Regions from separate parts of the Kitasatospora sp. NPDC032150 genome, predicted to be linked through region 1. Evidence: riboswitches for the same ligand, from Rfam matches in the RefSeq annotation. Region 1 holds a riboswitch; each other region holds the start of a gene.
What was found. Region 1 has a riboswitch for cobalamin ahead of cobN (cobaltochelatase subunit CobN). Riboswitches for the same ligand answer to the same signal wherever they lie in the genome.

Region 1 (3,187 bases):
CGCACGGCGACCTGCGCCACGTCGGCGGGCAGGTGGGCCAGTTCGGCCTCGGCCCGGATGGTGGCAAAGGACTGGCGGTAGATGGCCGCGCCGTCCTTCTCGTACTCGATCACTTGGTCCTCCGGGCTTCGGCTACCGCCTCCGCCATCTGTTCCGTCGACACATCCACTGACACTCCCGACCCCGGGGCCTCGACCCCGGGACCGACGCGGGTCACCCGGTAGCCCTGCCCGGTGGCCAGGACGTCCACCCACTCCCCCGCCGGATGCCCGCAGCGCCGCTCGCAGCCGGACCAGTGCACGGGCAGTTGACCGGCACCGGCCGGGGCCCGCGCCGCGTCCAACGCCCGTGCGGCATCGGCCCGTACGTCGGCACACGACTTGACGCAGCCGGGCAGTCCGGTGCAGGCGCTGGCCCGTTCCCAGGCCGAGCCGGGGTCGGTGCGGAAGCCGGCCGCGGCCAGCTCGGGCAGCCGGTCGGCCGGCGCCCCCGGCAGGACGATCCCGCGCCAGGGGGTCAGCCGCAGCTCGCCGGCCGAGGCGGCGGCCAGCAGCCGCCACCGTGCGGCGCTCATCCGGCCGAAGCGCAGGCCCACGGAGAGTCCACCGGGCAGTGCGCCCGGGGCAGGAGTGGCGGCCGGCAGCGCGGGCAGCGGTTCGGCGCCCGGGTCGAGCAGTCCGGGTACCTCGCGCAGGTGCCAGGCCTTGGCGCCGCTGGCGCGCAGTGCGTCCAGGAACTCCTCGGCGGCGCGGACCGCGTGCTCGGCGGCACCGCCGGGCGGCACCGGGCGGGCGGTGGCGGCGCGACCGAGGCGCAGCAGGGCGCCACCGCCTGCGGTTGCGATCAATGTCACATCGGCGTCCAGTGCGGCGACGTCGCCGCGCCCGTCGTCCAGGGCGAAGAGGAACTTGCCGGAGAGGCTGGCCGCGCTCTCACTCGCGCACAGCCGCCGGTCGAGTTCCCGCACCCAGTCCTGGACATCGGCGTGGCCGAGGCCGTCCAGCCCGGCGGTCGGGGAGGCGACGATGTTGCGGACCCGCTCATGGGTCTTCGAGGGCAGCAGGCCGGCGTCGCGCAGGCGGCGGCCGAGTTCACGACCGGAGTCCGGAGGCAGGCCGCGCAGTTGGACGTTGCCGCGCGAGGTGGTCTCGAGTGCGCCGTCGCCCAGCTCCTCGGCCGCGTCGGCCAGCACGATCGCCTGACTGATCGTCAGCGATCCGCCGGGTACGCGGATCCTGGCGAGGGCGCCGTCGTCGGCGGTGTGCAGACGAAGGGCCCCCGGACAGGCGTCCGAACGCCCGCGGTCAGGCGTACCGGGGCCCGGTGCGACGGAGTCGGGTACGGGTGGCATGGCGGCGAGCATACAGATTGCCGTTCCGGATGCACCGCCCGAACAGATCACACTCCCCCAGCTCAGCCGCACCCCGTACGATGCTCCCGGGCGGTCCTGTGGGCCGTCCACGCCAGCGACGGCGCCAAGGGGAGGAAACCGGTGCAAATCCGGTGCGGTCCCGCCACTGTGACCACGGTTCACCGCCGTGGGAGCCAGGAACTCCTGCCGTCCTCCCTTAGCCCGGGGCGCGGACCCCGAGGAAGGCCTGAGACCTGTGCGCTTCCGCATGCCCGCACGCGCTGCTGCGCCCCGCCCGCTCGACGGGCGGGCTGAGCCGGCGCTGGCACCCATCACTCCTGCGCTCCCTCCATCGCCGGCAGGCTGTCGCTCAGCGCTCTCACAGCGCCAACCAGCGGCTCGGCCGCGGGCGGCACACCTTTCGGCACGGGGCGCCGACCTGGCCGGGAGGGCCGTCGCGTGATCCTGCTGCTTTCCACCTCCGACACCGACCTGCTGAGCGCCCGCGCCAGTGCGGGCCCGGTCCGCTACCGCCTCGGGAACCCGGCCCGGCTGACCGCCGAGGACCTGCCCGCGCTGCTGGAGGGCACCGACCTGGTGGTCGTCCGGCTGCTCGGCGGCCGCCGCGCCTGGCAGGACGGCCTGGACGCGCTGCTGGCCGGCCCGCGTCCGGTGGTCGTGCTGACGGGTGAGCAGGCGCCGGACGCCCAGCTGATGGAGCTGTCCACCGTCCCCGCCGGGATCGCCGCCGAGGCGCACGCCTACCTGGCGCACGGCGGCGCGGCCAACCTGGCCGAACTCGGCGCCTTCCTCTCCGACACCGTGCTGCTGACCGGCCACGGTTTCGCCCCGCCCGCCTCGGCCCCGGCCTGGGGCCCGCTGGAGCGCACCCCGCGGACCACCGAGGGCCCCGTCGTCGCGGTGCTCTACTACCGCGCCCACCACATGAGCGGCAACACCGCTTTCGTCGAGGCCCTGTGCCAGGCGATCGAGGACCAGGGCGGCCGCCCGAAGCCGCTGTACTGCGCCTCGCTGCGCGGCGCCGAGCCCGAACTGCTCGCCGAACTCGGCCGGGCCGACGCGATCGTCACCACCGTGCTGGCCGCCGGCGGCACCCGTCCGGCCGACGCGCAGGCGGGAGGTGACGAGGAGGCCTGGGACGCGGGTGCGCTCGCCGCGCTCGACCGTCCGATCCTGCAGGCGCTCTGCCTGACCTGGTCGCGTGCCCAGTGGGAGGACAGCGACGACGGTCTCTCCCCGCTGGACACCGCCACCCAGGTCGCCGTGCCCGAGTTCGACGGCCGCCTGATCACCGTCCCGTTCTCCTTCAAGGAGCTGGACGAGGACGGCCTGACCGTCTACACCGCCGACCCCGAGCGCGCCGCCCGGGTCGCGGGCATCGCGGTCCGGCACGCCCGGCTGCGCCATGTCCCGCCCGCCGAGCGGCGGTTGGCGCTGGTGCTGTCCGCGTACCCGACCAAGCACGCCAGGGTCGGCAACGCGGTCGGCCTGGACACCCCGGCCAGCGCGGTCCGCCTGCTGCACCGGCTGCGCGAGGAGGGCATGGACCTGGGCGACGAACTGCCGGGGCTGGACACCGCCCCGCCCCGAGCTGAAGGGCCCGCCGGTGCCGAAAGCGACGAACGACAAGCGACCGAGGAACGAGAGAGCGCCGGAGAGAGGAACGTCGGCACCGGGTACGAGGGCCCGGAGGCGAGCGGGCGAGTCAGCGAGCCCTCCCACGAGGGTGACGCCCTCATCCACGCCCTGATCGCGGCCGGCGGCTACGACCAGGACTGGCTGACCGAGGACCAGCTCGCCCGCAACCCCGTCCGC
Region 2 (3,187 bases), on a different contig from region 1:
GACGCCGTCCCGGTCGGCCACCAGGGTCAGCCGCTTCAGCCTGGTGGTTCCGGCGGCCCGGACCGTGGGCAGGCGCAGTGCACCGGTGAAGCCGAAGGCGAGGTCGGAGAGCAGCGGGAGGCCGAGGCGTTCGGCCGCGGCGAAGGCGCGCTGCTCGTCCGGTCGCTGCGTGGAGACGCCGTGCACGGCGGCGCCCGCTGCGGTGAACTCGGCGAGCCGGTCCCGGTAGGTCACCGACTCCAGGGTGCAGCCGGGCGCGCCGGGTACCGCGGACCAGCCGGGCGGGTAGGACTCGGGCCGGGCGAAGGCTCCGGGAAAGCAGTAGATGACGGTGGCGGGGGCGGCGACGGGGTCGTGCGGCTCGCCGTCGGCGCCCGGGAGCAGCAGCTCGGGGATCCGGGTGCCGAGCAGGCCGTGTACGCGCTCCGCCTCCCGGGAGGCGTCGGTGGTGGTGGCCGTGGGCGTGCCGTCGCCCAGCAGCCAGCCGTCGCCCCAGTCCTGGAGGGCGACCAGTTGTCGCAGCGGGCCGCGCCCGCGTCGGCGACGGCACCATGTCGATCACCACCAGCGCGCTGCGGGCCGGCACCGGCGACTGGTACGCGGAGCGGCGGCCGCGGCGCTCCTCGTGCCGGCCGTACTCCCGACCCCCGATCCGCCAGTTGTGCGGCTTCGCCTCGGTCTTGGGCAGTACGACTCCCCCGATCCCCGGCCGACCACCAACCTGCCCGGAAGCCGGGCGGGTTGTACGTTGTCCGGGGATCGGCGCGGGTCGGCCAGGGCCCGGTTCAGGACCAGCGCTGCTCGACCTTGGCGAAGCGCCAGTAGCCGATCGCCGCGATCCAGACCACGAGGAACAGGCCGACGATCACGAACCCGACGTTGTCCAGACTCAGTCCGGCGATCCAGCCCGTCACCGGGTCTGTGAGGTCCAGCTTCTCGTGCAGGACGCCGACCAGTTCGATGGTCCCGATGATGAAGGCGACCGCGACGGAGAGACCGGTGATGGTCAGGTTGTAGTACACCTTGCGAACCGGGTTGGAGAACGCCCACTGGTACGCGAAGTTCATGAAGGTGCCGTCGAGGGTGTCGAACAGGCTCATTCCGGCCGCGAACAGCAGGGGCAGGCAGACGATGGCGTACCAGGGCAGACCGGCCGCCGCACCCGAACCCGCCATCACCATCAGGGTGACCTCGGTCGCGGTGTCGAAGCCGAGACCGAGCACCATGCCGACGGGGAACATCTGGCCCGGCCGGGTGATCGAGCGGGTGGCCCGGGAGAGGATCCGGTTCATCAGACCGCGCGAGTTGAGGTGCGCTTCCAGCTCGCGCTCGTCGTACTGGCCCGCGCGCATCGCCCGGAACACCTTCGCGATCCCCACCAGCGCGGCCAGGTTGAGCGCGGCGATCAGGTAGAGGAACACCCCTGAGGCGGTGGTGCCTATCATGCCGAGCACCTGGTGGGTCGTGGACTGGTCGTCCATCAGCGTCCCGGCCAGCGCGGCACCGCCGGCCACCAGCGCGGCCATGATGACCACCATCGAGGAGTGGCCGAGCGCGAACCAGAAGCCCACCGAGACCGGGCGCTTGCCGTCGGCCATCAGCTTGCGGGTGGTGTTGTCGATGACGGCGATGTGGTCGGCGTCGAAGGCGTGCCGCATCCCCAGGGTGTACGCGGTCACGCCGAGGCCGATCCCGTAGACCTGGGTTCCGACCTGGTACTTCTCCGGCGCCACCAGGAGGATCAGGACTCCGAAGGCCAGCACGTGCATGGCCAGGATCACCGCCATCAGACCGGCGGTCCGTACGGTGTCCTCGCGCTTCCAGCGGAAGGCGGGCAGGGCGGGGGCCGCCGCCGGAGCGGCATCGGTTCTGGGCAGGGTCATCTGCGGGTCACGCTCCAGCACCTCGTGGATCAGTTCGTGAGATGCCGTGGCCGGTCTCCTGGCTGACGGGTCGAACGCACCCGCACCCGGCCTTCCCGGACGCGTTCTCGTCCAGTGGCCGCCCGTCCCTGGCGGGGGCGGGGATGGTGCCGGTACTTCCCGATCACAGTGGCGAGGGCCGCTCCGGTCTGGGACTCCTGAGAGTCCGTCACCGGTCTTCCCGAGCACCACGGCGGGCACAACGGTAGGGGGCCGTACGGTACCGCTGCAAGCCTGCACAGCTGTGCAGGTGTCGGGTATCACAGGTGACACTGCTGCGAGAATGCCTGTCATGCATCTCGTCCCCGCCGACCGCGCCGACCGCAGGACCATCGACGGGCACCGGGTCTGCGAGGCGATCGCCGCGATCGGCGACACCGAGCACGTCCGGTCCTGGGCCGAACGCTTCGCCCTGCTCGCCGACCCGGGACGGCTCTCCCTGCTGCTCGCCCTCCACGAGACGGGACCGCTCGCCGTCACCGACCTCGCCGTCGCCACCGGCATGCGCGACCCGGCGGTCTCCCAGGCGCTGCGCCTGCTGCGCGCCGCCGGGCTGGTCGCCGGCGAGCGCGACGGGCGGATCATCCGCTACCGGCTGGTCGACCCCGCCGTCGCCGAGGTACTGGCACACGGGGTGCTGGGCCACCAGGACTGAGCTGCGGTGCGCCCGATCCTCCCGACGGCCGGTGCGTGGCTTGTATCCTTCTGTTGTCAGCTGACGACCGATCCCCGCGGGCACGGCGAGGGAGGCGGAGATGGCAGCAGCGGAGCCCGAGCGGGGCTCTCCCGAGAAGCGCGGACGGCTGAGCCGGCCCCTGGTGCTCGCCACGGCCGTCTCGCTGGTCGACCGGGAGGGCCTGGGCGCGCTCACCATGCGCCGGCTGGCCGCCGACCTGGGCGTGGAGTCGATGGCCATCTACCGCTACACCCCGGGCAAGGAAGCCCTGCTGGACGGCCTGGTGGAGGCCTACTTCGCCGAGGTGATCACCCTGCTGCGGAGCTCGGCCGAGGCCACCGCGCCGGCCGGAGGCGGCCAGGCCTGGCGAGCGGAACTGCGCCGGATCGCCGCTGCCTCCGCCTCGGTGGCGCACGCCCACCCCGAGATCCTGCCGCTGGTGGCCATCCGTCCGCTGAGCGTCCCGATGGCCCGCCGCCCCGCCCCGGTGCTGCAACTGACCGAGCATCTCCTCGCCGTACTCGGCCGGGCCGGTTTCGACCACGCCACCTCGCTGATGATCTACCGGAGGTTCGTGGCCTGGAACCTG
Region 3 (3,187 bases), on a different contig from region 1:
TCGCGACCTCGCTCGGCCTGATCGGCACCATCAGCGGCTTCGGACTGCTGGGCTTCCTGATCGGCCGTGAGCTGACCGGCCGCGGCCGCGGGCCCGGCCCGGGCGGCGGCTACGGTGGTCCTGACGACGGTCACGACGACCCCAACCACCCTTCCGCCCCGGTTCTTCCCGACCGCCTGTACGGCACCATGCCGGCCGCCTCCGCCTTCCCCGCCAGCGCGCCCCCGCTCCCCGCCGGCGCCCGCCCGGCGAGCCCTCCGGCCGGCGCCACGCCCCTCGCCGGCACCCGCCCGCCCGCCACCCTGGCTGCCGTGGGCCCCCTCCCGTCGGGCACACTGTCCGGATGGGCATCCTCATCCGCCGCGCCCTCGAAGAGGACCTCGAAGCCGCAGGTGAAGTCACGGTCGAGGCGTTCGTGGGCGACGGTCACACCTCGCCGGACAGCGGCTACGTCCAGCTCCTCCGGGACACCGGGCGCCGCAACGAGGAGGCCGAACTCCTCGTCGCGCTCGACCCGCACACCCGGCAGGTCCTCGGCTGTGTGACCCTCGCGGTCGGCGGCACCGAGTGGGCCGACATCGCCGAGCCGCACGAGGGCGAGATCCGGATGCTGGCGGTCGGCGCGGCGGCCCGCGGACGCGGCGCCGGGGAGGCCCTGGTCCGCGCCGCGATGGCCCGCTGCCGGGAGCTCCGGCTGGCCGGGATGGCCTTCTCGACCCGCCCGGCGATGAAGGCGGCGCACCGGATCTACGAGCGCCTGGGCTTCGTCCGGACCCCCGACCGGGACTGGACGGCGGCTCCCGGGATCGACCTGATGGTGTACTCGATCACCTTCTGAACACCCCTCCCGCACAACCACGCGGTTGGTCCGCCTGCGACACACGGCACTACATGTGGTGCCGCATCGTCGGACCGCCACAACATGTATGCTCGCTCTCGCTGTCGAAGCAGGGGAACCCGGTGTGAATCCGGGACTGCCCCGCAGCGGTGAGCGGGCGGCTCTCCAGGCCCCCGCAAGTCCGGTTACCTGCCGACGGTGTGCCACACGGCTTCCCCGCAGATGCCTTGCAGCACCGCAGTACGTCCGGGCCTCGCGGGTGGGCCAGGGGGTAGAGAGCGCGTCGGTCCCCGGTCGTGCTGCACCTCCCTGCGCTCATGTCGGTCCGGATGACCCTCATCCGACGCCGCCGCCAGGAGAGAAGCGCCTTGACCATCGCTGCCTCAGTTGCCCTGCCTTCCCAGGGTTCCGCCGCCACCGCCCAGACCGACCCCGGTGCGGCACTGCTTCGGCTCCTCACCGACCGCAGCGTGGACCTCCCCCAGGTGGACCCCGGCCACGTCGCCGCCGCCGCGCTGCGCGGCCGCCACGCCGGCTCGGACTTCGCCGAGCTGCGCGGGCTGGCCGTGGAGGCCGCCGCGTCGATGATCGCCGAGGACCCCCAGTACTCGAAGCTGGCCGCCCGCCTGCTCGCCATGGAGATCGCCGACGAGGCGATGAGCCAGGGTGCCGTGTCGTTCTCCGCCTCGATCGCCGTCGGCCACGCCGAGGGCCTGATCGGCGACGCCACCGCCGCCCTGGTCGCCAAGCACGCCGAGGCCTTCGACGCCCTGATCGACCTGTCGGGCGACGACCGCTTCGAGTACTTCGGCCTGCGCACCGTGCAGTCCCGCTACCTGCTGCGCCACCCGATCACCCGCATGGTGATCGAGACCCCGCAGCACTTCCTGCTCCGCGTGGCGGCGGGCCTCGCGGTGGGCGACAGCGAGCAGTCGGTGGCCGAGGTGGCCGAGCTCTACCGGCTGATGAGCCGCCTGGAGTACCTGACCTCCTCCCCGACGCTCTTCAACTCCGGCACCAAGCACCCGCAGATGTCCAGCTGCTACCTGCTGGACTCGCCGCTGGACAACCTGGACTCGATCTACAACCGCTACGCGCAGATCGCCCGGCTGTCCAAGCACGCCGGCGGCATCGGCCTGTCCTACTCCCGGATCCGCTCGCGCGGCAGCCTGATCCGGGGCACCAACGGCAAGTCCAACGGCATCGTGCCGTTCCTGCGCACCCTGGACTCCTCGGTCGCCGCGGTCAACCAGGGCGGCCGCCGCAAGGGCGCGGCCTGCGTCTACCTGGAGACCTGGCACGCCGACATCGAGGAGTTCCTGGAGCTCCGCGACAACACCGGCGAGGAGGCCCGCCGGACCCACAACCTCAACCTGGCGCACTGGATCCCGGACGAGTTCATGCGCCGGGTCAACGCCAACGAGGACTGGTCGCTGTTCTCCCCGGCCGACGTCCCCGAGCTGGTCGACCTGTGGGGCGAGGAGTTCGACGAGGCGTACCGCAAGGCCGAGCAGGCCGGCAAGGCGGTCCGCACCATCCCGGCGCAGACCCTGTACGCCCGGATGATGCGCACCCTGGCGCAGACCGGCAACGGCTGGATGACCTTCAAGGACGCCTCCAACCGGGCCGCCAACCAGACCGCCCTGCCGGGCCGTACGGTGCACTCCTCCAACCTCTGCACCGAGATCCTGGAGGTCACCGACGACTCCGAGACGGCCGTCTGCAACCTCGGCTCGGTCAACCTCGGCGCGCACGTCGCCGAGGGCGCGTCCGCCGGTGACCTGCTGAACGCGATGGACTGGGAGCGGCTGGACGCCACCGTGCGCACCGCCGTGACCTTCCTGGACCGGGTCATCGACATCAACTTCTACCCGACCACCGAGGCCGGCACCTCCAACTCCCGCTGGCGGCCGGTGGGTCTGGGCGTGATGGGCCTGCAGGACGTCTTCTTCAAGCTCCGCCTGGACTTCGACACCGCCGAGGCCCAGCAGCTCTCCACGCTGATCGCCGAGCGCATCATGCTCACCGCGTACGAGCGCTCCAGCGAGCTGGCCGAGCAGTTCGGCCGGCACGAGGCGTACGGCGAGACCCGCGCCGCCCGCGGCCAGCTGCACATCGACCACTACGACGTGACCCCGCAGTGGACCGAGCGCTGGGACGCCCTGCGCGCCAAGATCGCCGAGACCGGTCTGCGCAACTCCCTGCTGCTCGCCATCGCGCCGACCGCGACCATCGCGTCCATCGCCGGTGTGTACGAGTGCATCGAGCCGCAGGTCTCGAACCTGTTCAAGCGCGAGACCCTGTCCGGTGAGTTCCTCCAGGTCAACCCGTACCTGGTGCGGGAGCTGA
Region 4 (3,187 bases), on a different contig from region 1:
CAGCGCGTCCACGTCGGTGAAGTTGGAGAGCCTCGGGAAGCGCACCACCGCCACCCGCAGGACGTCCCGGCCGACCGGCCCGCTCGCCTCCGCCCGGTCCACCACCGTGGTCAGGTCGAGCGAGTCCTCGGCGTCCAGCCACAGCCCGGAGAGCATCGGCAGGGTGCCGAGCACCGGGCGGCCCGTCAGCTGGCGCAGCATCTCCAGACCGGGTGCCAGCAGCCGGGCGTCGCCCCGGAACTTGTTGACGAACCAGCCCGCGACATGCCGTTGGTCCTCGGCCGAGAGCAGCGCCAGCGTGCCGTACATCGCGGCGAAGACCCCGCCCCGGTCGATGTCCCCGACCACCACCACCGGCAGTCCGGCGGCCGTGGCCAGCCCCATGTTGGCGATGTCCCGGTCCCGCAGATTGATCTCGGCCGGCGAGCCCGCGCCCTCGCAGACCACCACCTCGTACCGGCTGCGCAGATCGGCCAGGCACTCCAGGGCCCGCTCCAGCAGTACGGGCTTGCGCTCGCGGTAGTCCAGCGCGCCCACCTCGGCGACCGGCCTGCCGAGCAGCACCACCTGACTACGGCCGTCGCCGCCGGGCTTCAGCAGCACGGGGTTCATCGCCGCCTCCGGCTCGATGCGGGCGGCCTGCGCCTGCATCGCCTGGGCGCGGCCGATCTCGGCACCGTCGGCGGTGACGAAGGAGTTGAGCGACATGTTCTGCGCCTTGAACGGCGCCACCCGCACGCCCTGCCGGGCCAGCCAGCGGCAGATGCCCGCCGTGACCACGCTCTTGCCCGCGTCCGAGGTCGTCCCGGCGACCAGCAGTGCCCCGCTCATGCTCCTCCACTCCGCTCAACAGTCTCATCCGGGCCGGTCGTTCCCACTCCGCCGCTCACGACCGACCCCGCCGCCAGGTCCACAGCGCCCGCCCGGTCACGGTGACCGCCAGCGCCAACGCCCCGACCCGTCGGGAGAGCTGACACGCGCGCTCGATGTCCGCCACTTCAACCGGCCGCAACTCCCCACCGAGCACCGGCCGGTGCTCCACCCGCTCGCCGTAGCGCAGCGTCCCGCCCAGCCGCACCCCGAGCGCCCCGGCGAAGGCCGACTCGGCCTGCCCGGCATTGGGGCTCGGGTGCGCGGAGCCGTCCCGGCGCCAGACCCGCCAGGCGGTCCGCGGCTCGGGCGCGGCGGCCACCGCGAGCAGGGCGGTCAGCCGGGCACCGGGCCAGCCGGCCACGTCGTCCAGCCGGGCCGAGGCCCAGCCGAAGCGCAGATGGCGCGGCGAGCGGTGACCGACCATCGCGTCCAGCGTGTTGACGGCCCGGAAGGCGAGCAGCCCCGGCGTACCGGCCAGCGCACCCCAGGCCAGCGCGTTGACCACGGCGTCGGCGGTGTTCTCGGCCACCGACTCGACGACGGCGCGGGCGATCTGCTGCTCGTCCAGCGTGCTGGGGTCGCGGCCGCACAGGTGCGGCAGCCGCTCCCGGGCGGCGGCCAGATCGCCGGCCCGCAGCGAGTGGCCGATGGTCCTGGCCTCCCGGGTGAGCGAGGTACCGCCGAGCACCGTCCAGGTCGCGGCGGCGGCCAGCGCCGCCCGCCCGTACCGGCTGCGCCCGAGCGCCCGCTCGGCGAGGTGCGCCCCGGCCGCGACCGAACCGACGCACACGGCGGTGTACCCGGCGCCCGCCGCCCGCCGGTCGCGCCAGAGCGCGCGCTCCAGCCGCCCGGCGGCGGCACCGAAGACGGCTACCGGATGCCCGCGGCGGGGGTCGGCGAGGACGGCGTCGGCCAGGTAGCCGGCGACACTGCCCAGGGCGAAGGCGGCGGCGCGGTTCAGGCGGGGCACGGTGCGGACACGGCGGCGGAGGCGGACCGGAGGGCGGGCACGGCCCGGTCGAACGGCGGCCGAACAGCGGCCAGGGCAGCCTGCATCGCGTGCGTGTCCTCACTCAGGGTCCGCGCCCTGGATCGACGTACCGGGGGAGAGAGTCTCCTGGCTCCCGGGTCGGACACGCCCTCGGGCCTCCCAGCAGCCGGACGACCGGACCGCCGTGACCATGAGTCGAGCGTGCTCCCCGGTGACAGTGGCGGGACCGCGCCGGATTCGCACCGGCTTCCTCTGCATGCCTCCGTTTGGCTGAAAGATCCCACCACGGTCCGCGACCGGGAGTCAACAGACCGCGCGGAGGGCTTGATCACAGCCGCCTCGGCCGTCCAGCGCCCACCGCGCGGCACGCCGCACGGGGTGGCGTCGGCTCCGCGGAGCGCCCGGCTGCCCGCCCCCGCGAAGGCCCGGCCCGCCGTCCGCACGGACGGACTACGCCCCGGTGGCAGGCCAGCCGTGCGGAGAGTGGACTGGAAGGTACCGTCCACGAAGCTCACACCGGGGAGCGCCATGCGTTGGGGAACCGCCGCCGCCGTGGCGGCCACCGCAGTAGGAGCCGGAGCGGCCGTCATCCTGATCGGCCGAAGGGTGTCCGAGCGCACGGTCCGTCCGCAGCCCGGGAAGCCGGGCCAGGCGGCCACACTGCGGGTGCACGAGATCGCCGCCGGACACGTCACCCTCACCCGGGCCCCTCAGACCGTACGCGCGGGCCGGTACGCGTTGGAGTGGGCCGGCGGCGGCCACGCGGTGGTCGGCGGGGTGCTGCGCACCGACATCCAGACCGTCACCCGCCGGCTGGAGCGTGCCGACAGCGGCACCCTCGACGTCGGCACCGAGGTCGAGCTGACCCCCCGGGTCTACCTCGGTGACCCGGCCACCGCCCTCGGCCTCGACTTCACCGAGACCGCCGCCCAGGGCGACCTCGGAATGCTGCCCGCCTGGTACGTCCACGCCATGCGCGGCACCTGGGTGATCCTGGTGCACGGCCCGGGCGCCGACCGCACCCAGGCGCTCCCGGTGCTCCCGGTGCTGAACTCGCTGAAACTGCCGACGCTGACCGTGACCTACCGGGGCGACGCCGGCACCCCGCACTCACCGGACGGACTCGGCCACTTCGGCGAGACCGAGTGGCGGGACGTCGAGGCGGCCGTAAGGCTCGCCCTGGAGAGCGGCGCGGGACGGGTCGTGCTGTACGGCTGGTCGTTGGGCGCCACGATGTGCCTGCTGACCGCCGCCAGGTCCACCCGGCGGGAGTCGGTCGCCGGGCTGGTGCTGGACTCCCCGATCCTCGACTGGCAGGAGAGC

Region 2: another riboswitch for cobalamin. It lies ahead of nicT (Nickel transporter NicT); the one in region 1 lies ahead of cobN (cobaltochelatase subunit CobN).
Region 3: another riboswitch for cobalamin. It lies ahead of ACZ5ON_RS12485 (ribonucleoside-diphosphate reductase subunit alpha); the one in region 1 lies ahead of cobN (cobaltochelatase subunit CobN).
Region 4: another riboswitch for cobalamin. It lies ahead of ACZ5ON_RS20985 (cobalamin biosynthesis protein); the one in region 1 lies ahead of cobN (cobaltochelatase subunit CobN).

The regions. Positions count from the first base shown of each region.
Region 1 covers NZ_JBVIMH010000012.1:58,454-61,640, reverse strand. Annotated here, with positions in the region: gene ACZ5ON_RS16255 (precorrin-8X methylmutase) at 1-113, opposite strand, end outside; gene ACZ5ON_RS16250 (cobalamin biosynthesis protein CobG) at 110-1,351, opposite strand; cobalamin riboswitch at 1,426-1,577, shown strand; gene cobN (cobaltochelatase subunit CobN) at 1,811-3,187, shown strand, end outside.
Region 2 covers NZ_JBVIMH010000002.1:407,335-410,521, reverse strand. Annotated here, with positions in the region: partial or broken gene ACZ5ON_RS04215 (peroxiredoxin) at 1-537, opposite strand, end outside; gene nicT (Nickel transporter NicT) at 786-1,883, opposite strand; cobalamin riboswitch at 1,915-2,130, opposite strand; gene ACZ5ON_RS04205 (ArsR/SmtB family transcription factor) at 2,215-2,577, shown strand; gene ACZ5ON_RS04200 (TetR/AcrR family transcriptional regulator) at 2,678-3,187, shown strand, end outside.
Region 3 covers NZ_JBVIMH010000008.1:143,261-146,447, forward strand. Annotated here, with positions in the region: gene ACZ5ON_RS12480 (GNAT family N-acetyltransferase) at 344-838, shown strand; cobalamin riboswitch at 892-1,049, shown strand; gene ACZ5ON_RS12485 (ribonucleoside-diphosphate reductase subunit alpha) at 1,207-3,187, shown strand, end outside.
Region 4 covers NZ_JBVIMH010000017.1:75,808-78,994, reverse strand. Annotated here, with positions in the region: gene ACZ5ON_RS20990 (cobyric acid synthase) at 1-831, opposite strand, end outside; gene ACZ5ON_RS20985 (cobalamin biosynthesis protein) at 887-1,843, opposite strand; cobalamin riboswitch at 1,964-2,163, opposite strand; gene ACZ5ON_RS20980 (alpha/beta hydrolase family protein) at 2,393-3,187, shown strand, end outside.